2 linked regions of the Methylobacterium mesophilicum SR1.6/6 genome follow. The protein of the gene in region 1 binds, or shares a complex with, the protein of each later gene. Links are inferred from orthologs where the notes say so. Each region holds a gene or a part of one and is shown in the gene's direction. Other genes may lie near its edges.

The links.
Region 2: the proteins of dapF (region 1) and MMSR116_RS07340 are in contact, whole or in part, in a solved structure (PDB 5YGU), measured with the Escherichia coli proteins. The link is inferred for Methylobacterium mesophilicum SR1.6/6 from one-to-one orthologs.

The regions. Positions count from the first base shown.
Region 1 is NZ_CP043538.1:2,686,103-2,700,582, reverse strand. Bases 6,291-9,067 are described here. They hold dapF (diaminopimelate epimerase), read left to right. Parts: upstream 6,291-7,123; coding sequence 7,124-8,011; downstream 8,012-9,067. Other genes in these bases: mtaB (tRNA (N(6)-L-threonylcarbamoyladenosine(37)-C(2))-methylthiotransferase MtaB), read left to right, coding at 8,011-9,067; MMSR116_RS12850 (GyrI-like domain-containing protein), read right to left, coding at 6,291-6,926. Outside these bases: MMSR116_RS12860 (AsmA-like C-terminal region-containing protein), read left to right, coding at 1-3,401; MMSR116_RS12855 (S9 family peptidase), read right to left, coding at 3,666-5,801; more of MMSR116_RS12850, read right to left, coding at 6,186-6,290; more of mtaB, read left to right, coding at 9,068-9,237; MMSR116_RS12835 (RluA family pseudouridine synthase), read right to left, coding at 9,417-10,091; signal recognition particle-docking protein FtsY, read left to right, coding at 10,149-11,489; MMSR116_RS12825 (septation protein A), read left to right, coding at 11,616-12,224; MMSR116_RS12820 (DsbE family thiol:disulfide interchange protein), read right to left, coding at 12,228-12,842; heme exporter protein CcmD, read right to left, coding at 12,839-12,982; MMSR116_RS12810 (heme ABC transporter permease), read right to left, coding at 12,993-13,790. UniProt on the Escherichia coli protein: Involved in the succinylase branch of the L-lysine biosynthesis and in the biosynthesis of the pentapeptide incorporated in the peptidoglycan moiety. Catalyzes the stereoinversion of LL-2,6-diaminopimelate (L,L-DAP) to meso-diaminopimelate (meso-DAP).
Region 2 is NZ_CP043538.1:1,564,810-1,579,309, forward strand. What follows is about bases 7,967-10,763. They hold MMSR116_RS07340 (RNA pyrophosphohydrolase), read left to right. Parts: upstream 7,967-8,986; coding sequence 8,987-9,541; downstream 9,542-10,763. Other genes in these bases: MMSR116_RS07335 (divergent polysaccharide deacetylase family protein), read left to right, coding at 7,967-8,891; MMSR116_RS07345 (DUF2939 domain-containing protein), read left to right, coding at 9,567-10,196; MMSR116_RS07350 (hypothetical protein), read right to left, coding at 10,210-10,575; MMSR116_RS07355 (response regulator), read right to left, coding at 10,599-10,763. In the rest of the region: GTPase ObgE, read left to right, coding at 1-351; proB (glutamate 5-kinase), read left to right, coding at 545-1,660; MMSR116_RS07305 (glutamate-5-semialdehyde dehydrogenase), read left to right, coding at 1,822-3,120; MMSR116_RS07310 (nicotinate-nucleotide adenylyltransferase), read left to right, coding at 3,140-3,814; rsfS (ribosome silencing factor), read left to right, coding at 3,811-4,260; 23S rRNA (pseudouridine(1915)-N(3))-methyltransferase RlmH, read left to right, coding at 4,275-4,769; MMSR116_RS07325 (murein hydrolase activator EnvC family protein), read left to right, coding at 4,776-6,140; MMSR116_RS07330 (S41 family peptidase), read left to right, coding at 6,140-7,477; more of MMSR116_RS07335, read left to right, coding at 7,647-7,966; more of MMSR116_RS07355, read right to left, coding at 10,764-11,030; MMSR116_RS07360 (YoaK family protein), read left to right, coding at 11,238-11,912; MMSR116_RS07365 (WD40 repeat domain-containing protein), read left to right, coding at 11,909-12,922; MMSR116_RS07370 (DUF2937 family protein), read left to right, coding at 12,993-13,517. UniProt on the Escherichia coli protein: Master regulator of 5'-end-dependent mRNA decay.

The DNA.
Region 1 (14,480 bases):
GGCAAGCCCATCGCGCCCTCGTCGACCGGGCGCTCGCCCGGTCGCTCGGCGTCCCGGCCCGAACGGACGGGCGGATCGAGGTTCGCCTCCTGCCCTCGCCGCGGCTGCGGGTCGACCGTCTGCACCTCGGAGCCGATCCCGACCGCCCGAGCCTCGATGCCCGCTTCGTCAAGGCCGAGGTTGCGCTCGCCCCGCTCCTCAAAGGCGAGTTCCGCTTCACCGAAACCCGGGTCGGCCGGGCCGAGATCAAGCTCCCCGTCGCGGGCCCGGACGCCGTGAAGCTGCCGGCCGATCTCGGCGAATCCCTGCGCGCCCGCGACTTCGCGATCGAGGCCCTGCACATCCAGCAGTTCCTCGTCACCACGCAGGTGCCGGCCACGGGTCGGACCGATCAGCTCTACGTTCAGGACCTGACCCTCCAGGCGCCCGCCCTCGTGGGTCCCTGGCGGGCCGAGGGGTCGAGCGGCGGCATCCCGTTCCGGGCCGTCAGCGGCACGCCGGGGGCCGACGGGCGCCTCCCCGTGAAGATCTCCGGCGGCGGCGACGCGCATCCCCGATTCGAGGCGGATGCGCGCTTCGGCCTCGTCACCGCCGAAGCCGGCCGGGCTTCCATGGTCGAGGCGGAGGGCACCGCCCGGCTCGTGGTCGGTCCGCCGACCCAGGCCGCGGGCGCCTATCTGCCGTTCTCCATCGGTGGAAGCTTCAAGGCGCGGGGAACCCAGGTGCGGTTCGAGGGGATCGACCTCGCCATCGATCCCGGCGGCCGGGCGTTGCGGCTCGGCGGCACCGGTCGCCTCGACCTGCGCCAGTGGCGCGCCGGCCTCGCCCTGGAGGCCCGCCGGCTCGACCTCGACGCCTTCCTGGCCTCGGCCGAGGGGCAGGCCCTGATCGCCCGCGGCCCGCCGCGTTGGGCCGGCGGTCTCCCGGCCATGCTCGACCTCGATCTTACGGTGGGCAGCGCCGTGCTCGGCGGCGAGGACTGGTCGGATCTCGCCCTCGCCGGCACCGTCGAGCGCGCGGGCGGAATCCTGCTGCGCCGCCTCTCCGCGACCGGACCGGCAGGCGCGAGCCTGAACGCGAGCGGACAGATTGAGACGGCGCCCCTGCGCCTCACGGGACCCGTCAGCCTGAGCGCGCCCGACTCGGAGGCGCTCGGCCGCTACCTCCGCCGCCTCGGCCTGGAGGGGCCACTGCCCGCGCTCCTCGACGGTCGGCGCGTCGAGGCCGCGGCCGATCTGTCCGCGGCTGCCGACAGCCTATTCCTGCGCAACCTCCGCCTGACCCTGGGGACAGCGCGGATCACCGGCAACGCCCGCTACACGGCCGCGGAAGCCGGCGTGCGCGGCCGCTTCGAGGCGCAGATCCGCGCCAGCGGCATCGACATCGCCAATCTGCCCCCGCTCGGTGCGACGCTCGGCAGTCTCGGCGAACACGACCTCGCCCTGACCCTGGAGGCGCAGGACGTGCGGTTCGGTGCGGCGACGTCCGGCACGGGCACCATCGCGGCGCGCATCCAGTCGGACGGCGGGAGCCTCGTGGTCGACAGCCTGGACGTGACCAACCTCGCGGGCGCGAGCGCCAAGCTGTCAGGCCGGATCGGCGCCGACGGGACCGGCCGCGTCTCCGGCCGTCTGAAGGCGTCGGTGGCGGCGCCGCTGCTGGGCCTGCTGGAGCGGGTCTGGGTCGGCGAGATCCGCCTGCTCCCCGCCTTCCTGCGCGACGCGCCCCTCGATCTGGCGGTGACCCTCGACCGAGAGGGCGGCGCCGCGGAGGCCCTGCGCACGCAGGCCAAGGGCGACGCGGGCGGCGGCACCCTCGACCTGTCCCTGGTCAGCCGCGGGACTCGGATCGTGGGCGGGACCGCCGCGCTCGCCGGCCCCCGGGCGGGGCAGTGGTTCGGCCGGCCCGATATCCCGGGACTTCGGCGACCCGCCGAACTGCGCCTGAGCGCCGAGCGGGCGGCGGGGGAGGCCCTCGCCGTCAAGGTCGACGGTACGGCGGCGGGCCTCAAGGTCGCGACCGGGACACCCCTCCTCGTCGGGACCGATGCCGCGCCGAGGGGCGGCGTCCTGCGCTTGGAAACGGCCGACCTCGCACCCTTCCTGACCCTCGCGGGAGCCGCGAGCCTCCAGCCGGGCGCGTGGCCGGCCGACCTTGCCGTCACGCTCGCGGGAGACGGGGGCGACGTCACCGCCGACCTCACCGGGACCGTGGCGGGCAACGCGCTGAGCGGGGCAATCAAGCGGGCGCCGGGGGGCGCCGTGAGCGGCCATCTCTCCCTCGACCGCCTGTCGCTGCCGCAACTCGCGGCCGCGACCGTGCTGCCCGCGGAGGGGAACGGGCGCTTCGGGGCGCCGTCCGCGCTGCCCAGCGTCGCCCTCGACACCCGGGTGGCCAGCCTGGATCTCGGACACGGCCTCGTGGCGACGGATGCCAGCGTGGCCATCGGCGTCGCCGACGCGAGCCTGACCCTGCGCAACCTGAGCGGCGCCCTCGCCGGCGGGCGCGTGGCCGGATCGGTCACGCTCGCGCGGCTCGGGGCCGCCGCGGCAATCTCCGGGGCTGGCCGCCTCGACTCGGTCGCGATTCCGGCCCTGGCCGGCGGCCCGATCGGTGGCCGGCTCACCGCGGACCTGCGCTTCTCCACGACGGCCGAGACGAGCCCGGGGCTTGCCGAGAACCTCTCGGGCAGCGGCACCCTGGCACTCGCCGATCTCACGATTCCCGAGGCCGACCCCGCGGGTCTCGGCCGTGCCCTGGCACGGGCCGCCGAGATGGACGACCCGCTGCGCGAGGGCCGCCTCCAGGCCGTGGTCGCCGAGGAACTCGCCAAGGACAGCGCGCAGGCGCGCGGTCCCGCGCGGGCCGCCGCTACCCTCGTCGGCGGCGTGCTGCGGGCCGGGCCCCTCGATATCGACCTCGGGTCCGCGCGCTGGTCGGGGACGCTGGGCTATGATCTGCGCGCCGGTCGCCTCGACGCACGCGGGACCCTCTCGGGCGGTCCGGTGCCGCGGGGCTGGAGCGCGGGCACGCCCGCGATCCAGCTCGGGATCACGGGGCCGCTCGCCGCGCCGGAGCGGGTCCTCGACGTCGGCGCCCTGTCGAACGGGCTCGCCGCCTTCGTGCTCCAGCGCGAGCTGGAATCGATCGAGCTCTCTGAAGCCGATCAGGTGGAGCGGCAGCGCCGCCGCGCCCGGATCGAGATGGACAAGGCGCGCGCCGCGGCGCTCAAGGCCGCCGCCGAGAAGGCTGCGGCGGAGAAGGCTGCGGCGGAGAAGGCGGCGGCGGAGAAGGCGGCCGCCGAGAAGGCCGCGGAGGACGCCGCACGGCGGGCCCGGGCGCAGGGCGACGGGGCTCCGATCGACGGCGAGGGTGCGCAGCCGCCCGCGGCGAGGCCCTGACGGGGCTGGCCTTCGCTGCAATGAGCCCTTGTGCGGGGTCCTTGTGGACGCTCTGGTCGACGCGATCTCTCCGTCATCGCGAGCGCAGCGAAGCGAGCCCGAGCAGCGCGACGCGTGTCAGCGTGGCGCAGCTGGATTGCTTCGCTCCGCTCGCAAGGACGGTGCGGCGTCGGCGCGATCCCTCCGGAGTCCCGCTCTTTGGACTCGCAGGTCAGTGCATGGACCTGCGCGTCGGGCCAGTCCCGGCCCGTCGCGCCGCCGAGCCTACGCCTTACCCACCACCGCGAGCGCGAAGGCGTAGATCAGCGCCACCTCCTCCAGGCGGTCGAACCGTCCGGCGGCGCCGCCGTGGCCGGCCTCCATGTTGATCCGCAGGAGGACCGGCCCGCCGCCCGTCATGGTGGCGCGCAGCCGCGCAACCCACTTGGCCGGCTCCCAGTAGGTGACCCGCGGATCGGTGAGGCCGCCGAGCGCCAGGATCGCCGGATACGCCTTGGCGGCGACGTTGTCGTAGGGCGAGTACGACAGGATGGTCCGGAAGGCGGTCTCGCTCTCGGCCGGGTTGCCCCATTCGGGCCATTCCGGCGGGGTCAGCGGCAGCTCCGCGTCGAGCATGGTGTTGAGCACGTCGACGAAGGGCACGTCGGCGACGATGCCGGCGAAGAGGTCCGGCGCCAAGTTGGCCACCGCCCCCATCAGCATGCCGCCCGCCGAGCCCCCGTGAGCGACGATGCGCTTCTCGGCCGTGTAGCCCTGCGCGATCAGCGCGTGGGCGCAGGCGATGAAGTCCGTGAAGGTGTTGGGCTTCTTCTCGCGCTTGCCGTCGAGGTACCAGCGCCAGCCCTTCTCGGTGCCGCCGCGGATATGCGCGATGGCGTAGACGAACCCGCGGTCCACGAGGCTCAGGAGGTTCGTGCGGAAGCCGGCCGGCATCAGAGTGCCGTAGGAGCCGTAGCCGTAGAGAAGGAGCGGCGCGCTGCCGTCGAGCGTCAGGCCCCGCCGGTGGAGCAGCGAGATCGGGACCTGCTCGCCGTCCGGCGCGGTGGCGAAGAGCCGCCGGGTCACGTAGGCGGCCGGATCGTGCCCGCTCGGCACCGCCTGCCGCTTGCGCAGGACGCGGGTGCGGGTCGCGCAATCGTAGTCCCAGGTCTCGGACGGCGTCGTCATCGAGGCGTAGACGAAGCGGATCGCGGCCGTGTCGAAGGCGAGCCCGGCGCGCAGGCCGAGGGAGTAAGCCTCCTCGTCGAAAGCGACCGTGTGCTCGGCCCCGTCGGCGAGGTCGCGCACGACGATCCGCGGCCGCGCGTTCTCGATCTCCAGGCGGATCAGGTGGCCGGCCAGCAGGTGGAGATGGCGGACCATCACCCCCGGCCGGTGCGGCACGAGGTCGGTCCAGTTGGCCCGGCCGGGATCGTCGACGGGCGCGGTGACGATCTTGAAGTCCTCGGCCCCGTCCGCGTTGGTGCGGATGAAGAGCCGGTCGCCGCGGTGCTCCACCCCGTAGATCAGCAGCGGCTCGCGGGGGTGGACCAGGCGCAGCGCGGCGTCCTCCGCGTGCCGGTCGAGCAGCCGGACCTCGGAGGTCTCGTGGTCGCTCGCCGTCACGTCGAGGAAGGTCCCGGACTGGGTCTTGCCGATATGGACGAAGTAGCCTGCGTCGGCCTCCGTGTAGACCGTCTCGTCCGCGCTCTGCGCGTTGCCGAGGCGGTGGCGCATCACCTTGGCGGGGCGGTGATTGGCGTCGACCGCCACGTACCAGAAGCTCTCGCCGTCCGCTGCCCAGACCGCCTCGCCGGAGGTCGCCTCGACCCGGTCGTCGCGGTCGAGGCCGGTGGCGATGTCGCGGACCCGGATCGTGTAGAGTTCCGAGCCCTTGGTGTCGGCGCTCCAGGCGAGCCGCGTGTGGTCGTCGGAATGCACCGCGGCGGCGATCTCGAAGAACGGCAGGCCCTCACCCTCGCGATCGCCGTCGATCAGGATGGTCTCGTCCGGGTCCGGAACGGATTCGGGCACGTCGGGCGAGGTCGCAGGCCTGCGGCAGATCAGCGGGTGCTGACCGCCTTCCCGGTGGCGCGTGTAATACGCGAAGGGCCCGTCCGGTTCGGGGACGCCGCTCTCGTCCTCCTGGATCCGCCCGCGCATCTCGGCGACGAGCCGCTGGCGCAGCTCCGCGGTCCCGGCGAGCGCCTCTTCGGCGAAGGCGTTCTCGGCCTTGAGGTAGGCGGCGATGTCGTCCGGTAGGGCTGCCGGATCCTTGAGGACCGTCTGCCAGTTCTCGGCCTTCAGCCAGGCGTATGGGTCGGTGATTTCCTGCCCGTGGACGCTGAAGCTGCGCGGCCGGGCCTCGGCGACCGGCGCTCCGGTGCGGTGGGCGAGCAGGCCGTGGCCGATCTCCGTCATCGTGTCTCCCGTCGGATCCCGTCGCATGCGGGTCTGGGCATGTGTCCCGCCGGGCGCCGGGATGCAAGACGGGTCGGCGCAGGGCTGGGACCCGAGGGCCCCACGACGGGGCACTCCCAGCCGAGGTTTCAGATGCAAATCTTTGGGGTGTTCGGGGATGCCCGCACATGAGCACAGACGCTCTCCTCCCCCTTGTGGGGAGGAGTTGGAGGTGGGGGTGGTGCAGGATCAAGCGTGGTGGTGCCTTCTGCACCACCCCCACCCCTACCCCTCCCCGCGAGGGGGAGGGACTTGCGCTGCATTCTCAGTAAGTGAGGGCCGTCAATGGCGATCCCGGCATCCGGCTAAAGCAACTTGAACGGGTCGCGGCTCAGAGCGCCTGCTTCATTTCACCAAGGCGTAGATGTTCACGTCCAGATTGTCGTCGGTGCTGTCCTTGAGGTCGGTGGCGTATTCCTCGACGAACCGGTCCTGCACGACGATGTCCTTGGCATCGAGATAGGCGGTCAGCGTCTCGTAGGTGCCGTCGATCGATTCGTAGGAGCCCTTGTGGGCGAAGCGCAGGGCCTTGCCGGAGGGCGTCGTGCCGAAGCGCAGGCCGTCGCCCTCCGCCGGCGCTGGGCTCGGAGCGGACGCGACCGGGATCATCGCCTCGAACTCGAAGCCGTCATCGTCGGTGCGGGTGAAGACCGCGAGCGGCCGGCCGGCGGGCGCGACGCCGATCTTGGCGAGGTCGCCCTCGATCCGCGCGAAGGCCTGCTTCAGGTTCGACACGGCCTCCTCCCACTTGGTCTTGCCCGAGAGGATGGCGGCCGGCTTGGCGGGCAGCGTGACCTCGTCGACGTCGCCGGCTTCGCCCGCCTTGTCGATGAGGGTCGGCCGCGCGGGCGAGCCCACTGCGGCCTGACCGGCGGGCGGTGGCGCCACCGATTGCTCAGGCGCCGGCGCCGGGCTCTTGCCCGGATCGGGCGCCGGGTTCGGTGCCGTCGTGGTCGGCAGCGGATCGGTCTGCGCCGGTGCGGGGGCCGTGGAGGGCGGCGGGGCAGCCTGCTGCGCGGCGACGGGCGCGCCGGAGGCGAGCGCGAGAGCGGCCGAGAGGGTGACGAGCGGTCGAAGGCGGATCACGGTGGGCGCTCCGGTCGAGGCCCGCGGGTGATTGCGCGGGCTCTCGCCCCGTAACCTAATGGCGAACGGGACGGCCCGCGAGACCAACATGGATGAGAGCTGCGGGTGCGGCGCATCTGCCACGCCGCTGTCTCCCCTCGCGCCGGGCGGAGGGTTTTGCCATATAGCCGGCCGATCCTCTCGAATTGCGGGACCGCATGAGCGCACTCGCCCACAGACGCTTCCTGAAGATGCACGGCGCCGGCAACGCGATCGTGGTCTTGGACCTGCGCGGCTCCCCCGCAACGGTTCAGCCGGAGGAGGCGCGGGCGATTGCGCAGGATCCCGGCTCGGCCTTCGACCAGCTGATGGTCCTGCACGATCCCGTGAGCTCCGGCACGGACGCGTTCATGCGGATCTACAACACCGACGGCTCGGAATCCGGCGCCTGCGGCAACGGCACCCGCTGCGTCGCCTACGCGATGCTCGACGATCCGGCCATGGCCCGGCCCGCCGAGGGCGGCCGGCTCACCCTGGAGACCGCAGCCGGCCTCCTCGGCGTGCGCCGGGTCTCGGAGCGGGCCTTCACGGTCGACATGGGCCGGCCCCGGCTCGCCTGGGACGAGATCCCCCTGTCCGAGCCGTTCCCGGACACGCGCCGGGTCGAGCTTCAGATCGGCCCGATCGACGATCCGGTCCTGCACTCGCCGGGCGTCGTGAACATGGGCAATCCGCACGCGGTGTTCTTCGTCGAGCCGGATCCGGACACCTTCGACCTCGCCCGGATCGGCCCGATGCTGGAGAACCATCCGCTGTTCCCGGAGCGCGCCAACATCTCGGTCGCGCAGGTGACGGGCCGGGAGGCGATCAAGCTGCGGGTCTGGGAGCGCGGCGCCGGGCTCACGCTCGCCTGCGGCACCGCCGCCTGCGCCACCGTCGTCGCCGCCGCGCGCCTCAAGATGATCGGCCGGCAGGCGACCGTCGCGCTGCCCGGCGGCGAGCTCTTCGTCGAGTGGCGGGCCGACGATCACGTCCTGATGACCGGCCCGGTCGCGCTCGTCGCCGAGGGGACCCTGGCGCCGGAGCTGTTCGCCGGCGCGGCCTGATGGCAGTCGAGACCCTTACCTTCGGGTGCCGCCTCAACACCGTCGAGTCCGAGGCGCTGCGGGTCCATGCCGGCGCGGACGGGCGGGATCGCGTCGTCGTCAACACCTGTGCGGTGACCGCCGAGGCCGGGCGGCAGGCCCGCAAGGCGATCCGCCGGATCGCGCGCGAGCGGCCGGGGGCCGAGATCGTCGTCACCGGCTGCGGCGCCGAGGTGGAGACCGAGGCCTACGTGGCGATGCCCGAGGTGGCGCGACTCATCGGCAACGCCGAGAAGCTCCGACCCGAAGGCTGGTCGGCGGCGGGGACCGGACCGGGCGCCGTCATGGCGGCGCGCCACGCCGAGCCGACGCGGACCACCGCAATCACCGGCCATACCCGCAGCTTCGTGCCCGTGCAGAACGGCTGCGACCACCGCTGCACCTTCTGTGTCATCCCGTTCGGGCGCGGCGCCTCGCGCTCGGTGCCGGCGTCCGACGTGATCGCGCAGGTCGAGAGCGTCGTGGCGCAGGGGGGATGCGAGGTGGTGCTGACGGGCGTCGACCTCACGGCCTATGGCCGAGACCTTCCGGCGCCTGCCCTGTCCCTGGGGGGCTTGGTTCGGGAAATCCTGCGGTCGGTGCCCGACCTCGCACGCCTGCGCTTGTCCTCCATCGATTCCGTCGAGGCCGACGACGCGCTCCTGAGGGCCATCGCGGAGGAGGAGCGGCTGATGCCGCATCTCCACCTGTCCCTGCAGGCCGGCGACGACCTCATCCTCAAGCGCATGAAGCGGCGGCATCTCCGCGCCGACGCCATCCGTTTCTGCGAGACGGTGCGACGGCTGCGGCCCGACATGGTGTTCGGGGCCGACCTCATCGCGGGCTTCCCAACCGAGACGGAGGCGCAATTCGCCCGCTCCCTCGACCTCGTGTCGGAATGCGGGCTGACGCATCTGCACGTCTTCCCGTACTCGCCGCGCCCGGAGACGCCCGCCGCCCGCATGCCGCCGGTGGACCCGGAGGCGATCCGCGCGCGGGCGGCGCGGTTGCGCGAGGCGGGCGCCGACGCCCTGCGGCGGCACCTCGACGCGCAGGTCGGACGCCGCCTGACGGTCCTGGCGGAGCGCGGCGGCGTCGGGCGAAGCGCGGATTTCACCGCGGTGCGGCTGCCGGCCGACAAGGCGCCCGGGACGTTCCACAGCATCGCCATCGCGGGGCACGATGGGGCGCGGCTGATCAGCGCTTAGCGCTCGGTCACGGCGGGTCGCACTCCGTGCCGGCCCCAAAAGGGCAGGTCCGGTCCACGCGCAGCTTTGGTCACGCCCGTCGGCGTCTCTGCGCGCGGGGCGAAGCAATCCAGCGGCGCAACGTCATTTGACGTCGCGCTGCCCTGTGTCGCCTCGCTGCGCGCGCGATGACGCGAGGCTCACGCGCGCATGGCCGCCACGGCCTCGTCGATATGCGGCGGGGGCGGCGCCGTCACCGCGATGGCCTCCCGCTTCGGGTAGAGCGGGATCGACAGGCCTCGCGCGTGCAGGTGCAGCGCGCTCCCGCGGGGCGCGCCGCCGTAGACCGCATCCCCGAGGATCGGCCAGCCGGAGGCGGCACAGTGGACCCGGAGCTGGTGGGTGCGGCCGGTGACCGGCTTCAGCTCCAGCCAAGTCCGTCCCCCGGTGCGCCCGAGCACCCGCCAATGGGTCAGCGCCGGATCGCCGGCCGGATCCGCCTTCATCCACCAGGAGCGCGGATCGTCCGAGCGTCGGGCGAGCGGCAGGTCGATGCGGCCGGCCTCATCGACGGGGCCGCCCTCCACGATGGCCCAGTAGGTCTTGTCGACGGCGCTGCCGGAGAACAGCTTGCCGAGCCGCGCCAGGGCCTTGGCATGCCGGCCGAGCGCGAGGCAGCCCGACGTGTCGCGGTCGAGACGGTGGGCTGCCTCGGGGCGGCGGGGCAGGCCGAACCGGAGGGCGTCCAGGTGGTCGGTGAGCGTCTCGCCACCGCGCGGCCCGGGATGGACCGGCAAACCCGCCGGCTTGTCGATGACGAGCAGCAGGGCATCGCGGTAGAGGAGGCGCGCGCCTATGTCGAAGGCGTTGGGCATCCGGATCGGCTAGAGGGTCGGTGTCGGCGGGGCAAGGTGGGGCGAGGACGCGAAGTCATGGCGAGCGAGGAGAAGCCCGGCTGGTTCGGACGCCTGTTCGGGCGCAAAGGTCAGGACACGGCCGCGGACAAGCCCGAGGCCGAGCTGCCCGCGGAGGCGGCCTCGCCCTCCGAGGGCGAGCCCGATTTCGCCACCGGCGCGGAGGACGTGGAGCACATCCCGTTGCCGCCCGAGGAAGCGCCCGAGCCGGTCGCCGACGTCGTGGAGGGCGCGGACCTGCTCCCGATCGAGGGCGAGCCCGAGCGGCCGCCCGCCGGAACGGCCGGCGATGATCCGGCCCACGGGGCCGACCCCGTCGACACGGGCGATGCGAACCGGGAGCCGGCAGTCGAGCCGATGCCCGACATCCAGCCGGTCGACAGCGCCGCGGCCCTCGCCCACGACGCGGGCGCGGGACCGGACCGCGAGCCCGAGGCCAAGGGCTGGTGGAGCCGCCTCACCTCCGGGATGAAGCGGACCTCGACGGCGCTCTCCGACCGGGTCACCGGCCTGTTCACCAAGCGCAAGCTCGACGCCACCACCCTGGAAGATCTGGAGGACGCGCTGATCCAGGCCGATTTCGGCCTGGAGACCGCGATGCGGGTTTCGGAAGCCGTCGGCAAGGGCCGCTACGAGAAGGGCATCTCCCCCGACGAGGTCCGGGCGATCCTCGCCGCGGAGGTCGAGCGGGCGCTCGAGCCGGTGGCGGTGCCGCTCACCATCGACGCGAACAGGAAGCCGTACGTGATCCTCACCGTCGGAGTGAACGGCGCCGGCAAGACCACGACGCTCGGCAAGCTGGCCTCGAAGCTGCGGGCGGAGGGGCGCACCGTGATGCTGGCGGCGGGCGACACGTTCCGGGCGGCGGCGATCGACCAGCTCAAGGTCTGGGGCGCGCGCACCGGCACGCCGGTGGTGAGCGGCGCGCAGGGGGCTGACGCGGCGGGCCTCGCCTTCGATGCGTTGAAGCAGGCGGCCGCCGCCGGAACCGACGTGCTGCTGATCGATACCGCGGGTCGCCTCCAGAACAAGGCCGGCCTGATGGCCGAGCTGGAGAAGATCGTCCGCGTGCTGCGCAAGCAGGATCCGGAGGCGCCGCACGCGACCCTCCTGGTTCTCGACGCCACGGTCGGCCAGAACGCGCTCAGCCAAGTGGAGCTGTTCGCCCAGGCCGCGCCGGTCTCGGGACTGGTGATGACCAAGCTCGACGGGACGGCCCGGGGCGGCATCCTGGTGGCGCTGGCGGCGAAGTTCGGCCTGCCGGTGCATTTCATCGGCGTCGGCGAAGGCGTGGAGGATCTGGAGCCCTTCGCGGCCCGGGATTTTGCGCGGGCGATCGCCGGGCTGGAGAAGGATTAGGACGCGGCCGCCCGCCGATCTTTGGTGCGCGATGTCATGGACATCGCGCGCCCCGCGTTACACACACCGCGACGAAACCAGTCCGGCGCCGCCAGCCCATCGCGCGCGCCGCATCCGAGCCAGCGCATGCAGATCGAATCCGTCCCCCCGCAACGGCACCTGCCGCCACTCGTGAAGCTGGCGCTGGAACTCGGCCCGCTGGTCCTGTTCTTCCTCGGCAACGCCTATTCCGAGCGGTTCGGCGTGGCGCCCGACCAGAAGCTGTTTGTCGCCACGGGCGTGTTCATCGCGGCGACGGTCGTCGCCCTGACGATCCACTACGTGATGGTCCGCCGCCTGCCGATCATGCCGCTCGTCTCGGGCGTGGTGGTGGTGGTGTTCGGCGGCCTGACCCTGGCGCTGCAGGACAAGACCTTCATCATGGTCAAGCCGACCATCGTGAACGCGCTGTTCGGCACCGTGCTGCTCGGCGGCCTCGCCTTCGGGCGCTCGCTCCTGTCGGTGGTGCTCGACTCGATGTTCAGCCTGACCGAGGAGGGCTGGCGCAAGCTCACCTTCCGCTGGGGCGTGTTCTTCTTCGTCCTGGCCGCCCTCAACGAGGTGGTGTGGCGGACCCAGACGGAGGATTTCTGGGTGAACTTCAAGGTGTTTGGCATCATGCCGATCACCGTGCTGTTCGCCCTTGCCCAGACGCCGCTGCTGACGCGGTACGAGCGCAAGGCGCCGCAGCCGTAAAGGCTACTGCGCCGCCGCGACCTTGCCGGCCGCCCGGATGCGGGCGAGCACGCTCGCGAAGTTCTCGGGCGTGAGGATGCCGACGAGCTTGTCGCGAATCACGCCGTCAGGCCCGATGATAAAGGTCTCGGGCACGCCGTAGACGCCGAAATCGATTGCCGCCCGACCGCTGGCATCCGCCCCCACCGCGCTGAACGGCACCCCGTGCCGGGCGAGGAAGCGCTGGCCGGCCTCGGGGTTCGGCTCCTTGTAGTCGATGCCGACCAGCCGGATCCCCGGCTCCTTGGCGAGCCGCATCAGCATCGGGTGCTCCACCTGACAGGGCGCGCACCACGAGGCGAACACGTTGAGCACCGTGATCTGCCCCTTCATGTCGGCGCTCGCCAGGCCCGGCACGGGGGCGCCGGCTGCCGTCAGTCCCGGGACGGCGGGAAGCGTGAAGCTCGGCACCGGCTTGCCGATCATCGCCGAGGGCAGGGCGGCCGGGTCGGCGCCCGAGCGCAGACGCAGGAACAGCACGGCTGCGAGGGCCGCGAAGGCGAGGGCCGGCACGATCAGCAGGAGGGAGCGCCGGACCGGCAGCGGCTGCCCGGTCGCATCGTCGACGGGAGCGTTCATCGCCGCTCCTCGCCGAACCCCTTGAGCGCGCGGACCTGCGCCCGCCGATCCCGGATCGCGTTGCCGACGAGGCCGAGCATGACCAGAGCCGTGAAGGCGTAGGCGGCCAGGATGAAGCTGCCGTGAGAGCCGAGATCCATCGCCGCGTTCCTAGACCGGTTGTCCGACCGGCATCGCGGCCGGCGTCGGGGTGATGCGGGGCTGGGCGCGGTCGAGGCGCTCGGCCTCGCGGATGGTCAGCGTCCGCACCCGGCGGCGCATGATCTCGGTGCGCATGGCGTAGAGGTGCAACGTCGTCCCGCCGAGCGTCGCCGCGCCGATCATCAGCAGCAGCGGGTAGAGCATCGAGGGATCGATGGTCGAGCCGCCCATGCGCAGGATCGAGGCGGGCTGGTGGAGCGTCGACCACCAGTTCACCGAGAACTTGATGATCGGCAGGTTCACCGCACCGACGAGGGTCAGGATCGCCACCGCCCGCGCGGCGCGGTTCGGATCCTCCAGGGTCCGCCACAGGGCGATGATGCCGCAGTAGATCAGCAGCAGGATCAGCATGGAGGTCAGGCGCGCGTCCCAGACCCAGTAGGTGCCCCACATCGGCTTGCCCCAGAGGGACCCGGTCACGAGGCAGATCAGCGTGAAGGCCGCGCCGATTGGGGCGGCGGCGCGCTGCGCGACGTCGGCGAGCGGATGGCGCCAGACCAGCGTGCCGATCGCCGACAGGCTCATGGCGCCGTAGAAGAACACGCCGAGCCACGCGGCCGGGACGTGGATGTACATGATCCGCACGGTCTCGCCCTGCTGGTAATCGGGCGGCACCACGAAGAAGGTCAGGTACAGCCCGACACCGAGGGCGACCAAGGAGAGCGCGGCAAGCCATGGCACGAGCGCGCCCGACCACCGCATGAAGTGGCTAGGATTCGACAGGCGGGTCCAGAGGGAAGGCGTCATCGCGGCTGCGGTCTCGGACATCGTGACCGTGGGTCTACCCTAGGGTGCGGTGCAGCAACAATGCGGGGTCTCGGCGCAGCCGTCGGGGTCGCAGAAACGTGCCCTTCCTTTGCAGCCGAAGATGAGCATGGGCTGGACATGAAACCGGACGCCGACGTGCCGCCAGTCCCCAAGACGTGCGCGCGCCTCTTCCTCCCCCTTGCGGGCTACGGGCGACCCACGGGATGATTTTCATAGTACATTCGGGCGGATCGCTCGATCCTCTTCTCTAAGGAAGAAGGAGCGGGATGCGCGCGTCTCCCTCCCCCCGCACAGGGGGGAGGGGAGCCGCGGTGCCGTTCATGGCCGTCCCGACAGTGACGTGGGACCATCGACGCCCACGGATGGTCGAGCTTCCGCGTCCCGAAGCGCCTCATATCTTGACAATGTTCCTATTTTGTGCTTCCTGACCGCACCTGCCCGTGGCGCTTCGGGAGCGATCCTGTGGCGTCCTTCGCGGGGCCCGTCCGGTGGCTGACCGGGCGGGTCCGCGGGCGGGGCGGTGCCCGCGTCGGTGGCTCTCAGCCGCCATCGCCCCGGGCGGCGGACCGGCACGGGGCGTGTCTCGGAGGCGGGCGTGAGACCGGGCGGCCCTTGGCCCGGCGGGGTGAGGAAATGCCCCCGCGCCGACCCGCCTCTGGGCGTGCCCGA
Region 2 (14,500 bases), 1.1 Mb from region 1 along the record:
GGCGACCGGTTCCTCGCCCACGTCGAGCGCTGCCGCGTGCTGCTGCACCTCGTGGACGGCACCACGGAGCATGCCGGCAAGACCTACAAGCTGGTTCGTGGCGAGATCGAAGCCTACGGCAACGGTCTGGCGGAGAAGCCCGAGGTCGTCGCCCTCTCGAAGGCGGATGCCCTCGACGCCGAGACCCTGAAGAGCCAGGTTGCCAAGCTGAAGCGGGCGGCCGGTCGTGCACCGCTGGTCCTGTCCTCCGCCAGCCGGAAAGGCGTGCCGGAGGCGCTTCGGGCGCTCCAGGCGGAAATCGACGCCAGCGCGGAGGCCGAGCGGCAGCCGGCCGTGGCTTGGCAGCCGTGATTCGCGGGAGCTCCTCGCCCCCCGCGGCAGCCTGGTCCGGCCTGCGCCTCGCCGCCCTGCCGGAAGCCTGCGGACACCCGACAGGCCGCTGATCCAACGCCATCGTGACGGGTGATCGCCGCGAGGCGGAGTGGCTGTTCAACAGCGCGATCTTCGTTCAAATCGCCTCGATCGACCCGGACCCGCAAGCATCATGATCCCCGTCCTCGAAGATTTCCGCCGCGTCGTCCTCAAGGTCGGGTCGGCCCTCCTCGTCGACCGGGGGGCCGGGCGTCTGCGGCACGCCTGGCTCGCGGCGCTGGCTGAGGACATCGCCGAGTTGCACGCGCGCGGCGTCGATGTCCTGGTCGTCTCCTCGGGCAGCATCGCGCTCGGGCGCACCGTGCTCGGGCTGCCCTCCGGAGCCTTGCGGCTGGAAGAGAGCCAGGGTGCGGCCTCGGTGGGGCAAATCACTCTGGCGCGGCATTGGGCCGAAGCGCTCGGTCATCACGGCATCGTCGCCGGCCAGATCCTCGTGACGCCCCAGGATACGGAGGAGCGGCGCCGCTACCTCAATGCCCGCGCCACCGTGCTCAAACTGCTCGAGATGCGCGCGGTGCCGGTCGTCAACGAGAACGACACGGTGGCGACGTCGGAGATCCGTTACGGCGACAACGATCGCCTCGCCGCCCGGGTCGCCACCATGATCGATGCCGACGTGCTGGTCCTGTTCTCGGATATCGACGGCCTGTACACGGCGCCGCCGAAAAGCGACCCGAACGCGCAGCATCTGCCGGTGGTCGAGCGCATCACCCCTGAGATCGAGGCGATGGCGGGCGGCCCGGCCTCCGAGCTGTCCCGCGGCGGCATGCGCACCAAGATCGAGGCGGCCAAGATCGCAGCCTCCGGCGGCACGCACCTCGTGATCGCGGACGGTCGGCAGAAGAACCCGCTGCGCGCCGTTCGGGATGGGGCTCGCTGCACGTGGTTCCTCTCCGGGTCCACGCCGACCGCTGCCCGGAAGACCTGGATCGCCGGCTCCCTCGAACCGCGTGGCAGCCTCACCATCGACGCGGGCGCCGTGAAGGCGCTGCGTGGCGGCGCGAGCCTCCTGCCGGTGGGCGTCCGCGCCATAGAAGGCAGCTTCTCCCGCGGCGATGCGGTGGTGATCCGCGATGGCGACGGCCGTGTCCACGGCCGCGGGCTCGTCGCCTACGACAGCGCGGAAGCCGCCTTGATCATCGGGCATCCCAGCGCGCGTATCCCGGAATTGCTCAACTATCCCGGTCGCGCCTGGATGGTTCATCGGGATGACTTGGCATTGTTCTAGTTCTCGACTTTCCGCACTGGATTAATCACAATCATCTCCGAATTGATTATTGCGTCGACCAGCACTCGGACACCCTTGTGCGTGCGGCGCGCGATGTGCAAATACGGCGTCTTCTCTCTGTCGCGCCGAAGCATAGGGCGCCGCCAACCGAGGACGCCAGCGTGCCCGTCCTAAACCTGAGATCGGATTTCGCCGAGGCCGACGCCCTGCCGGAGCAGATGGCGGCGATCGGCCGGCGCGCCCGAGCCGCCGCCCGGCTGATGGCGCTGGCCTCCGCGCGGACCAAGGACGTGGCGCTCAAGCGGATCGCCGAGCGCCTGCGCGCGAACCGCGACGAGATCCTCGTCGAGAACGCCCGCGACGTGGCGGCCGCCCGCAACGCCGGTCAGAGCGCCGCGCTGATCGACCGCCTGACCCTGGATCCTGGCCGCCTGTCGGCCATCGCGGAGGCCGTGGAGAAGGTCGGGTCGCTGGCGGATCCCGTGGGACGCCAGCTCGCCGCCATCGAGCGGCCCAACGGCCTCCTGATCGAGCGGGTCGCCGTGCCCCTCGGTGTCGTCGGCGTCATCTTCGAGAGTCGGCCGAACGTGACCGCGGATGCCGGCGCGCTGTGCCTGAAGGCCGGAAACGCTGCCATCCTGCGGGCGGGCTCCGACAGCCACCGCACCGCCATGGCCATCGCCCGGGCGATGAGTCAGGGCCTCGCCGATGCCGGCTTGCCGGAGAACGCGATCCAGCTCGTGCCGACGCGCGACCGGGCCGCCGTGGGTCTGATGCTCGCCGGACTTGACGGCTGCGTCGACGTGATTGTGCCCCGCGGCGGGCGCGGCCTCGTGGCGCGCGTCCAGGCCGAGGCCCGCGTGCCGGTCTTCGCCCATCTCGACGGCATCAACCACGTCTACGTGGCCGCAGCGGCCGACCTCGACATGGCGCGCACCGTCCTCCTGAACAGCAAGATGCGCCGGACCAGCGTCTGTGGCGCGGCCGAGACGCTGCTGGTGGACCGGGCCTGCGCGGGGACGCATCTCGCATCCCTGGTCGGCGCCCTGCTGGATGCCGGGTGCGCCGTTCGCGGCGACGCCGAGACGCGGGCCGTCGACTCCCGGGTCACCGCTGCCTCCGAGGAGGACTGGCACACGGAATATCTCGACGCGATCATCGCGGTGCGGGTGGTGGACGGGATCGCCGCGGCGATCGAGCACATCGAGACCTACGGCTCGCACCACACGGACGCGATCATCACCGAGGACGACGCGGAGGCCACGCGGTTTTTGGCGGAGGTCGATTCCGCGATCGTGACCCACAACGCCTCCACGCAGTTCGCGGATGGCGGCGAGTTCGGCTTCGGTGCCGAGATCGGCATCGCCACCGGGCGCATGCATGCGCGCGGGCCGGTGGGGGTCGAGCAGCTGACCACCTTCAAGTACCGCGTCCACGGCAGCGGCCAGACGCGTCCGTGACGCCCATCCAGGAGCCGGCGTGCGGCTGACCCTGCCGCCGAGCGCCCCCGGCATGCGGATCGGCCTCTACGGCGGATCCTTCAATCCCGCTCATCTGGGCCATCGCCATGTCACCCTCATGGCGATGCGGCGACTCGGGCTGGACCGGGTCTGGTGGCTCGTCAGCCCGGGCAACCCTCTCAAGAGCCGAAAGGCGCTCCCTCCCGTCACCGTGCGCTGCGCGCAGGCCCGGTCGGTCGCGCGACATCCGCGCATCGCGGTGACCGGCATCGAGGCGGCGCTCAACGTGCGCTTCACGGTCCAGACCCTGCGGTTCCTGAAGCGCCATCGGCCCGGCGTCCACTTCGTCTGGATCATGGGCGCCGACTCGCTGGCGACGTTCCACCGCTGGAAGGGCTTCGCCGAGATCGCCCGGCTGATGCCCATGGCGGTCATCGATCGTCCGGGCTCGACCATGACCCCGCTGAGCGCCCGGGCGGCGCGCCGGCTGGCTGGCGCGCGCCTGCCTGAAGAAGCTGCGGCGACGCTCGCGACGCGCGCTCCCCCGGCCTGGGTCTTCCTGCACGGTCCCCGCTCCACGCTGTCATCGACGGCGATCCGCGAGGCCGTTCGGGGACGCACTGCGCATTCGGGGTCGCCACGGTTGCAATCGACGGCCGATACCGCCAATTTCAGACGATCCCGCGGGGCGTGACGTCGCCTGCGGCACCACGAGGAACCAGGACTCTGCCCGAGACCATTCAAACGGAGACGATCCGCACCCCCGTCCAGGCCCCGGATACCTCCGGCCAGGCGCGCTCGGACGACCTGAAGGCCCTGGCCCTCGGATGCCTCGACGAGATGAAGGCCGAGGAGACGATCGCCATCGACCTCGCCGGTAAGACCTCGCTCGCCGACACGATGATCATCACGTCCGGCCGGTCGCAGCGCCATGTCGGCTCGATCGCCGACAAGGTGATCCAGGAAATGAAGAATCGCGGCTTCGGCAATGCTCGGGTCGAAGGCTTGCCTGCCTGCGACTGGGTGCTGATCGACGCGGGCGACGTGCTCGTTCACATCTTCCGCCCCGAGGTTCGCGGCTTCTACAATCTGGAGAAGATGTGGGGCGCTGATCGTCCGGTCGGGCTCGCCGCCGGCTAGGGCGGACGTCCGGATTGCGTCTGATCTTCGCGGCGGTCGGCCGGCTCAAGGCCGGTCCGGAGCGGGAACTCGCGTCACGATATCGCGACCGCGCGGCCCAGTTGGGGCGTGGACTGGGCTTTCCCGCCTGTGACAGCCTCGAGATCCCGGAATCGCGGGCCCGGCGCGCCACCGACCGCTGTGCCGAAGAGGCGGCCGCGCTCTTGACCCATCTGCCCCCTGGGGGGGTCCTACTCGCCTACGACGAACGCGGGCGGGCCGATGTCACCAGCGAGGCCCTAGCGGACCGCGTCGCCGCGTGGCGCGACGTCGCGCGCCCTGCCCTCGTCGTGGCTATCGGGGGCCCGGATGGTCTGGACGCCTCAATTCGGACGAAGGCGGAGCTGATCCTGTCTTTCGGGGCTGCCACCCTGCCCCACGGACTTGTGCGCGTGCTCGCCCTCGAACAGATTTATCGGAGCCTGACCCTCTTGGCGGGTCACCCCTATCATCGCGGCGAGGCGGGCTGATCGGCCATGTCGACCGTGGAAAGACTGCGGGCGGTTGCCTTCCGTGGTCCTCAGCACCGGCTGCGCGCCGTCGTCCTGCTGGCCCTCGCCGTTGCTGCGACGCCGGTGCGTTCCGAGATGCCCGCCGACGCGGATTCGGCTCAGCGCGCCGCCGAGGAGCGCGATCGCCGCGCCGAAAATCTCAAGCGCGTGCAGGAGGCGCTCGCCGCCAGCGCCGGCCAGCGGGCCCAGGCCGAGGCCGAGATTGCCACGATCGGGACCGACAGGGCCAAGCTGGATGCCGCGCTCCTCGATGCGGGTCGCCAAGCGCAGGCGACCGAGGAGCGTCTGAGCCGCCTGGAAGAGCGCTTGAAGGCGATGGGCGAGAGTGAGGCCGCGATCCGGCGCTCGCTCCAGGCCCGCCGCGGCATCGTCGCGGAGATCCTGGCGGCGCTTCAGCGGATGGGGCGCCGGCCGCCGCCCGCGGTTCTCGTGAGCCCCGAGGACGTCCTCGCGGCCATACGCACCTCGATGCTGCTCGGCGCCGTCGTGCCGGAGTTGCGAGGCGAGGTCGACACCCTCGCGGCCGATCTCGCGGAGATGATCCGCCTGCGCGGCCTGATCGCGCAGGACAAGGAAGGTCTGGCCTCCGATCTCGCCGGCTGGGCGCGCGAGCAGCAGCGCCTGCAGGCGCTGGTCGCGGCCCGCCGCGCCCGGCAGGCCGAGATCGAGAGCGGCTTGTCCACCGAGCGTCGGCGGGCCGCGGAGCTCGGGGCTCAGGCCAAGACCCTCAAGGATTTGATGGACCGGACCGAGGCCGAAGCGGCCGCCGCCAGGAAGACCGCCGAGGAGGCGAAGGCTGCGGCCGAACGAGAGGTCAAGGTCACGCAGGAACGATTTGCCGCGGCCGGGTTCCGTGATCCGGCACGCCTGGCCCCGAAGGTGCATTTCGCCGACGTGCGGGGCGAAGTGCCGCGGCCCGTCAGTGGACGGCTCACACGCGGCTTCAACCAGCCCGACGGCAACGGCGGGACCACGCGGGGCGTGTCCTTCACGACGCGCCCGAAGGCGACGGTCTCTGCCCCGGCGGACGGGTGGGTGCAGTTCGCGGGGCCCTTTCGGTCGTACGGGCAACTCTTGATCATCAACGCGGGCGACGGCTACTATCTCCTGCTCGCGGGGATGGATCAGATCAGCGTCGAGGTCGGGCAGTTCGTGCTCGCGGGCGAACCGGTCGGCAGCATGGGCGACAAGGGTGCTGGGCCACCCGGGTCCGACGGCGATCCGACCTTGTACGTCGAGTTCAAGAAGGACGGCGGCTCCATCGATCCGGAGCCGTGGTGGGCGAAGAGCCCGAACAATACGGTACTTGGCGAGAAGGTTCGCGGCTGATGCGCAAGACATCCCTGATCATGCTGGGCGCCTTCCTGGGTGCCGGCACCTCCATGGTAGCCACGCAGACCGATTTCCTGTCGGGTCCGCGCGCCGTGGCCGCCTCGGCCGAGACCTATCGCCAGCTCAGCCTGTTCGGCGACGTCTTCGAGAAGGTCCGCACCGACTACGTCGAGAAGCCGGACGAGTCGAAGATGATCGAGGCGGCCGTCAACGGCATGCTGACCTCGCTCGATCCGCATTCGAGCTACATGGACGCCAAGGCGTTCCGCGACATGCAGACCACCACCCGCGGCGAGTTCGGCGGGCTCGGCATCGAGGTCACCATGGAGGACGGCCTGATCAAGGTCGTCACGCCGATCGACGACACCCCGGCCGCCAAGGCGGGGCTGCTCGCCAACGACATCATCACGCAGATCGACGACGATCAGGTTCAGGGCCTCACCCTGAACCAGGCGGTCGACAAGATGCGCGGCCCTGTGAACTCGAACGTGAAGCTCAAGATCAGCCGCAAGGAGTCGAAGGATCCGATCGACGTCACGCTCACGCGGGACGTGATCAAGATCAAGCCGGTCCGCTCGAAGGTCGAGGGCGGCGACGTCGCCTACATCCGCCTGACCCAGTTCAACGAGCAGACCTTCGACGGCATGCGGGCGGCGATCGACAAGCTGACCGGCGAGATCGGTGCCGACAAGATCAAGGGCTACGTCATCGACCTGCGCAACAACCCGGGCGGCCTGCTCGACCAGGCCGTGATGGTGTCGGACGCGTTCCTGGACCGCGGTGAGATCGTCTCGACCCGCGGCCGCAACCCGGACGAGACGCAGCGTTTCTCGGCGAAGTCGGGGGACCTTACCAAGGGCAAGCCGGTGGTTGTGCTGGTCAACGGCGGCTCCGCCTCGGCCTCCGAGATCGTCGCCGGCGCCTTGCAGGATCACAAGCGCGCGACGATCATGGGGACCCGCTCCTTCGGCAAGGGGTCGGTTCAGTCGATCATCCCGCTCGGCGGCTCCGGCGCGCTGCGGCTGACCACGGCGCGGTACTACACGCCGTCGGGACGCTCGATCCAGGCGAAGGGTATCGAGCCGGATGTCGAGGTCACGCAGGACGTGCCCGACGAGTTGAAGGGCAAGGACGAGACCAAGGGTGAGGCCGGACTGAAGGGCCACCTGAAGCAGAAGGACACCGACGAGCGCGGCGGCTCCTCCGCCTACGTGCCGCCGGATCCGGCGAAGGACAAGCAGCTCATCTCGGCCGTGGACTTCCTGCACGGCATCCAGAAGGGCGCGGCCAACGGGACCCCCGCGGCACAGCAGAAGCCCAGCCTGCCGAACTGAGCCGCCAAGTTACGGAGCGCGAGATTTGAAGCCGCCCGGCCCCAAGCCGGGCGGTTTTTCGTACCGGGTCCGGCTTTAGCGAAACGTTAACCATGCGGAGCCGCAATGGTGGCGGGGATCCGCGCCGCATCCGACGGTGCAGGGAGCGCGATCCCGCATCGAGAGCCGCTTGACCGAGTCCACCGACGATATGCTCACGCGACCCCTCGGGGTACCGGAGGCGGCAGCGCCGGAGCAGCCCAGCGGCAGGCTCGGACGCGCCGTCGCGTTCGCACGTCGGCCGAGGGTCACGGGCGGCGCGATCGCGATCGCCCTCGCGGCCACAGTCGGGCTGGTGCTGGCGCTCGGCGATCCCCGGGGCGGTGACCCCCGCGCCGAAGCCAGCATCACGATCCGTGAGCCGGCCGGCCGGCCCGCACCGGCCGCCGCCTCGCCGCCCGTCACCGAGCCGCAGGTCGCCACGACGGCCCCGACCCCGACGTCGCTCCAGCGCAGCGCGGAGGAGATCGAGACGGCCTCCGGCGTGACCGTCGTGCGGCCCGCCGGGTCCGGCCCGTCGGACGCTGTGGTGATTCGCGTGCCGCCGCCGAGTGCGCCGCGCCTCGCTCCGGCGCCGGATCCGCGGATCACCGAGACGGGACGCCACGGTGTGATGCCGAAGCTCGGCGAGGGTCGGGCGCGCGCCCTGGACGTATATGCCCGGGCTGAGGAGGCGGGAACGGGACCACGTATCGCCATCGTGGTGACCGGACTCGGTGTCGGCCAGGCCGCCACGGCCGGCGCCACCGCGCGCCTGCCGGCGGCCGTCAGTCTCGCCTTTGTGCCCTACGGCGGCGAGGCCGCACGCGCGGCCGCCCGGGCGCGCGACGCCGGACACGAGGTCTTTCTTCAACTGCCCATGGAGCCGTTCGACTATCCTGACAGCGATCCGGGGCCGCAAGCCCTGCTCACGGCGCTGAAGGGGCCGGAGAACGCTGACCGGCTCGCCTGGGCGCTCGCCCGTTTCCCGGGCTATGTCGGCGTCGCGAACTTCATGGGCTCCAAGTTGATGGCGGATCCGGCGTTCGAGCCGATCCTGCGGGAGATCGGAGGTCGCGGCCTCGGCTTCCTCGACGATGGGACGGGCGCGAAGCCCGCGACCGCCCCCGCCAACAAGGCCCGCACGCCGATCGCCCGCGCCGAGATCGTCCTCGACGCCACGCCGCGCGCCGACGCCATCGACGCCGCCCTCGCCCAGGCCGAGGCGCGCGCCAAGGCCAACGGCTTCGTTCTCGTCTCCGCCGGAGGCGCGGCGCTCAGCGTCGATCGAATCGCCCGCTGGGCTAAGGATCTCGACGCTCGCGGGCTCCGACTCGTGCCGGCCAGCGTCGCCCTGCGCGGCGCACGCGACAAGCGTGTCTCCACGGCGGATTGAGTGACCGCCCGACCTCCATCCGCGCAGGTAGACCGAGCGACCGAAACTCGGCCCCTGAACCTAGCCGACGTTGCCGCCTCGCGCGCGCCTGACCTATGGTCGCCGAGATGACGACGGATTCGGACCCGGGCAGCGCCCTGCCCTACCGCCCCTGCGTGGGCGTCGCGCTGATCTCCCGATCGGGTGGCGTCTTCGTCGGGCGTCGGAGCAAGGATGCTGGTCCCGAGCACGTCGCCGGTCCGCACATGTGGCAGATGCCGCAGGGGGGCATCGACCCTGGCGAGGACCCGGAGTCGGCGGCCCGCCGCGAACTCTACGAAGAGACCAACGTCCCGCCGGACGCGCTCAAGCTGCTGGCCGAAATCCCGGATTGGCTCGCCTACGATCTGCCGCCCGACGTCATGAAGCAGGCTTGGAAGGGCCGCTACCGCGGCCAAGCCCAGAAATGGTTCGCTTACGGCTTCCTTGGCGGCGAGGCGCTGATCGACGTCCTCCAGCCGGGCGGCGGCGCCCACAAGCCCGAGTTCGACGCGTGGCGTTGGGCGCGGTTCTCGGAACTGCCCGACCTGATCGTACCCTTCAAGCGCCCGGTCTACGAGAGCGTGGTGGCGGCGTTCTCAGATCTGGCGCATTGGTCGGGCGAGCCATGACGCCCCGACGCGGGTTCTGACGGTGGTGCGTTGGCTCGCGATCCCGCTCTGCCTCGCCCTGGCTTGGCTGGCATACACTCTGAGCCCGCTGTGGTCGCTCTACGATCTCGCGCAGGCGGTGCGGCGGCACGACACCGCCTATGTCGAGACGCACGTGAATTTCCGGACGCTGCGGTTGTCCCTTGTCCGGCAGATCACCGCGGCGATGCGCACCGCTGCCGAGACGGATACCGACCTGGAGCCGCGTGACCGCCAGCGCCTGAACGATGCCGCCTACGGCCTCGCCCTCGCCCTGTCCGAGACGATGGTGACGCCCGACACGGTCATCGACCTGCTCGCCAACGGCTGGCCCGACAAGCTCGACGTCGAGCGGCCTGCCGGAGCGCGGCCGCAAGGCTTGGCCATCCGCAACGTCGACCGTCTCCTGCCCTTCTACGCAGCCCTTGAGATGCGGGGCTTCCGCGCGGTCGTCATCCCGATCCCACCGGACGCGCCGCGCGCGGAGCGCACGCGGATTCGGCTGCGCTTGCGCGGCCTGAGCTGGCGGCTGGTCGACATCGAGATGGCCGACACTCTGCGCCAGCAGATCGCCACCAAACTGAGCCGCGCGCTGGCGCGCGCCAAGATCGGCGCCAGCGCGGGCGAGGAGCGCTAGGCGCCGGCTTGGATCACTTCGCCTTCGTGGAGCCGGCGGCCTCCTTGGGCTCCCGTGCCTCGCTCAGGCTTTCGGCCTTGTCCTCGTCGGTATCGCCGCCCTGCTCGATCGTCTTGGCGGGATTGGCGAGGAGCGACTTCGCGATGCCCAGCAGATTCTCGCACTCACCCGGGAATTTGTAAGTCTCGAGCACGATGGCTGCGTCGCGCAGCGTGCGCAGGTCGCGCACGAGCTGGGCGTTCTCGTCGGCGCGCAGCTCGGGCTTGGCGGCGATGGTCTCCTCGATCTGCGCGCCCTTCACGTCGCACGCCGCGCCGGCAGGCGAGGCGGTCACCGCGAGCGCCAGGGCGATGCCGGCTGCGGAAAGAATGCACCGCATGACGTGGGTCCTTGAGGGCGGGATCAGGCGTGTTGGAGGAGCGCGGCGTGCAGGACGTCGCGGGTGAGGGCCACGAGCTGGCCGGGCCGATACGGTTTCGGCACGAAGACCGAACCCGAAACGGCCTCGTCGGCCGGCAGGCAGGCGCGCCCGCCGGAGGTGTAGACCACCGCGAGGTCCGGCCAGTGCCGCCGCGCCCACCGCGCGAGCGCCAAGCCGTTCGTGTTGCGGGCGAGATCGATATCGGTGAAGAGCATGTCCACGCTCTCGCCGGCCAGGATGGCTTCGGCCTGCCACGCATCCGCGGCGGTGAGCACCCGATAACCCTCGTCGAGCAGCACCTCGGCGGCCAGCTCGCACACGGTCGGCTCGTCCTCGACCACGAGGATCGTGGCGCCGGCCGGGTCCAAGACGGGCATGGACGGGCAGACGAAAGCGGCGGCGAACGGAACCATGACGCAACTCCCACTCACCCGGCCGGGACAGCGTGGCCCCGAACCGGATCGCAGGGGCAACGGCCCCTTCCGACACGGCGTTCACCCTGTTTGCATCGAATTGCTCGGGTTTGGTGAGCGGCTCGTTAACCGCGGCCCTGCCCTGCTGAACGAAGTGATCCAAATGGTTAACAGATCGTTACCGGGGCCCGGCCGCGGAGCCGGTGCGTGAGCCGGAACTGGCAGCTCGGCATCGGCCTGCTCCTCACCGGGCTCGCCGGCTACGTGGATGCCCTGGGCTTCGTGCGCCTGGGCGGCCTCTACACATCGTTCATGAGCGGCAACACCACGCAGCTCGCGGTCTTCGGCGCCGGTGCCGAGCTGCACCGGATGATCCTGCCCGCGACCCTGCTGCTGGCCTTCCTGACCGGCTCGGTGCTCGGCAGCGGCCTCGCCATTTTAGTGCCGCCCCGTTGGACGACGCCGGTGGTCCTGGCCTACGAATCGCTGCTGATCCTCGGCGGCCTCGGTCTCGGCCTCCAATCGCCGGAACTCGGCCTCGCGGCCTTCTTCGTCGCCTTGGCGATGGGCTCGCAGAACGCGGTTCTGGCGCAGGTGAAGGGCTTCCGCGCCGGTACGACCTTCGTCACCGGGGCTTTGTTCAGCCTGGGACAGAAGATCGCCCAGGCCCTCACACGGACAGGCGACCCGATGGGCTGGGTCGGCGACGGGCTAGTCTGGCTGTCGCTGCTGTTCGGCGCCTATCTCGGCGCGCACGCCTACGGCTTGTTCGCCCTGTACGCGCTGATCGCGCCGGCGGCGATCTCCGGCGGGCTCGCGCTGATTACCGCAATCCTGGTCTTGCGCGCCGGCACGTCGGCCGCGAAGGTCCCCCCGCAATGACGAGCCCCCTCAGCAACCCGTCCCTCACCAGTCACGTGGCCGCGCTGGAGCCCGGCGCCCACGTCATCGCCGCGCATGTCCTGAAGGACACCCCCGCCCTGGCGCTCAGCGACGGCACGGTGGTGCTGGCGCGGGAGGGCGGCCTGACGCGCCTGTCCGCGCATCCCGACAGCGGGATTCTGGTGGCCGCCGGCTCAGGCGGCAGGCTGCTCACCGGCGGCGATGACGGCCGCGTGGTCGAGATCCGCTCCGACGGCTCCCTGGAACAGCTCGGCCTCGCCAAGGGCGGCGCCTGGATCGACGCCCTGGCGCTCCATCCCGATGGGGCCGTGGCCTGGTCGGCCGGCCGCGACGTCGTCGCCCGGGATGCGAAGGGGCGTGAGCGGCACTTCCAGGCGCCGTCGAGCGCCCGCGGCCTCGTCTTCGCCCCCAAGGGCTACCGTCTCGGGGTCGCCCACTACAACGGCGTGAGCCTCTGGTACCCGAATCTCGAGACCCCGGCCGAGGTCATCAGCTGGAAGGGCTCGCATATCGACGTGACGTGGTCGCCGGACGGCCGCTTCGTCGTATCGACCATGCAGGAGAACGCCCTGCACGGCTGGCGCCTTCAGCCGGATCGAGGCCACATGCGGATGTCGGGCTATCCGGGCAAGGTCCGCTCGATGGCGTGGTCCTCAGACGGGAACTGGCTCGCCACGGGCGGGGCCGAGGCCGCGATCGTGTGGCCGTTCGATTCGAAGGAGGGGCCGACCGGGAAGGCGCCGCGGGAATGCGGCGTCCGGCCCGCCCGGGTCTCCAGGGTCGCGTTCCACCCGAAGGCGCCGGTCCTGGCGATCGGCTACGAGGACGGCTGCATCCTGCTGGTCCGCTTCACCGACGCCGCCGAATTGCTCGTGCGGCCGGCCGTACCGGGAAGCGCAGTGACGGCCCTGGCCTGGGACGGCCGTGGTGAAAGGCTGCTCTTCGGCTGCGCGGACGGGAAGGCGGGTCTCCTGACGCTGCCGGGCTGAGACCGTCTGGAACCGCGGCCGCCGGCATGCTCTTGTCGGTGGTCGATTCACCGCGCCGGAGGACTGAGACGTGCTGCGCGTGTTCCGTACCTTCGGCCTCGCCCTGGGCCTGCTCGGCGGCGTCGTGGCGGCCCAGGCTCCCGAATTCGCGCAGCAATACGCGCAACGACTGGGCGGCGCCGCCGACGAGCTGCGCCGGCAGGTGGCGGTCCTCGAATCGGACGCGCAGGCCTCCGGGACCACGCGCGACGATGCCGTCGACCGGCTGCGCAACAACCCGGACCAACTCGTCGCCAAGCGCGGCGATGCGGCCCGCGCCGACATCGCGCGCCTCGCTCGGCTCAGTGCTCAGCAGCAGGCCCTTGCCGCGACGACGAGCCCGCTGGGCCGCGTCGTGGCGATGCTGCGCGATCCGGACCTGCCCGTCGCCGAGGCCGCCTATCGGGATTTCAGCCCGGCGGTGCCGACCACCGCGGACGGCTTGGCCGCGGCCTTGATCGGCTTCTTCGCCGCCTGGGGCGGCTGGCGGGTGGTGTCGGATCTCGGCGGTCGGGCCATGCGCCGGCGGCCGCGAAGGACCGTCAGGGCCGCCTGACGACACGCTGCGCCTTCGGGAGTGTGGCGCCGCGTCTACAGCGGCTTGCGCGAGCCTTGCGTATCGAGCAGGGATCCGGCCGTTCCGGACCGGGAGAAGGCGCAAGATGCCCCGCGCGTCGAACTCGTCCACCATCGATCCGGCGCTCGACGCCGCCGCCTTGCTGCGGCGCATCGGCTTCTTCGGCCTGTTCGTGGTGCTGCCGGTTCTCGCGCAGGTGGCCCGCCGCGCCTCCGTGATCCTCGCGCCGATCGCCGTCATCCTGCTCATCATCGCCAGCGTGATCGATCGTCGGCAGCGTCCGGTGCGGCCGGCCGCCTTTCGGCTCCTGACCGCGCCTGCCTTCCTGGCCGGCATGCTGGTGGTGCTGTGGTCGGCGCTGTCGCTGATCTGGACGCCGTTCCCCGGGCCGGCGCTGGAGCGCCTGGCCAACCTCACGGCCACGATCGGACTCGCGCTGCTGGGCTACCTCGCCCTGCCCGACCGGATGCGGTCGGCCAACCTCTACCTCCTGCCACTCGGCATCGTGGCGGGCGCCATCGTGGCGATCATGCTCGGCGTGTTCGGCGCCCACATGGCCCCGCCCCGGCACCGAGGATGACGGGGCGCTGGACCGCGGCCTCGTCCTGCTGATTCTGCTGGTCTGGCCGGCGCTCGCGTGGCTCCGGTCCCGGCGCCGCGACCGCGAGGCGCTGGGGCTCGCGCTGCTGGTCGCCCTGGCGCTCACCGTTCAGCCGGACGCGACCCAGATCGCCGCGCTGGCCGTCGGGGCCGTGGCCTTCGCGGTCACGAGCTACCGGCCGAGGCTCGGCGTCGCGCTCACGGCGATCCTGTCGGCGCTCCTGCTCGCCGTGGCACCGTTGCTGCCCTTCCTGGCACGGCCCGCCGGCGCGGCGATCCTGGGCCCCCTCGCGCCCTCGGTTCTGTCGCTCAAGAGCTGGCAGAAGGTGGTGACCACCGATCCGGTGCGGCTGATCACGGGC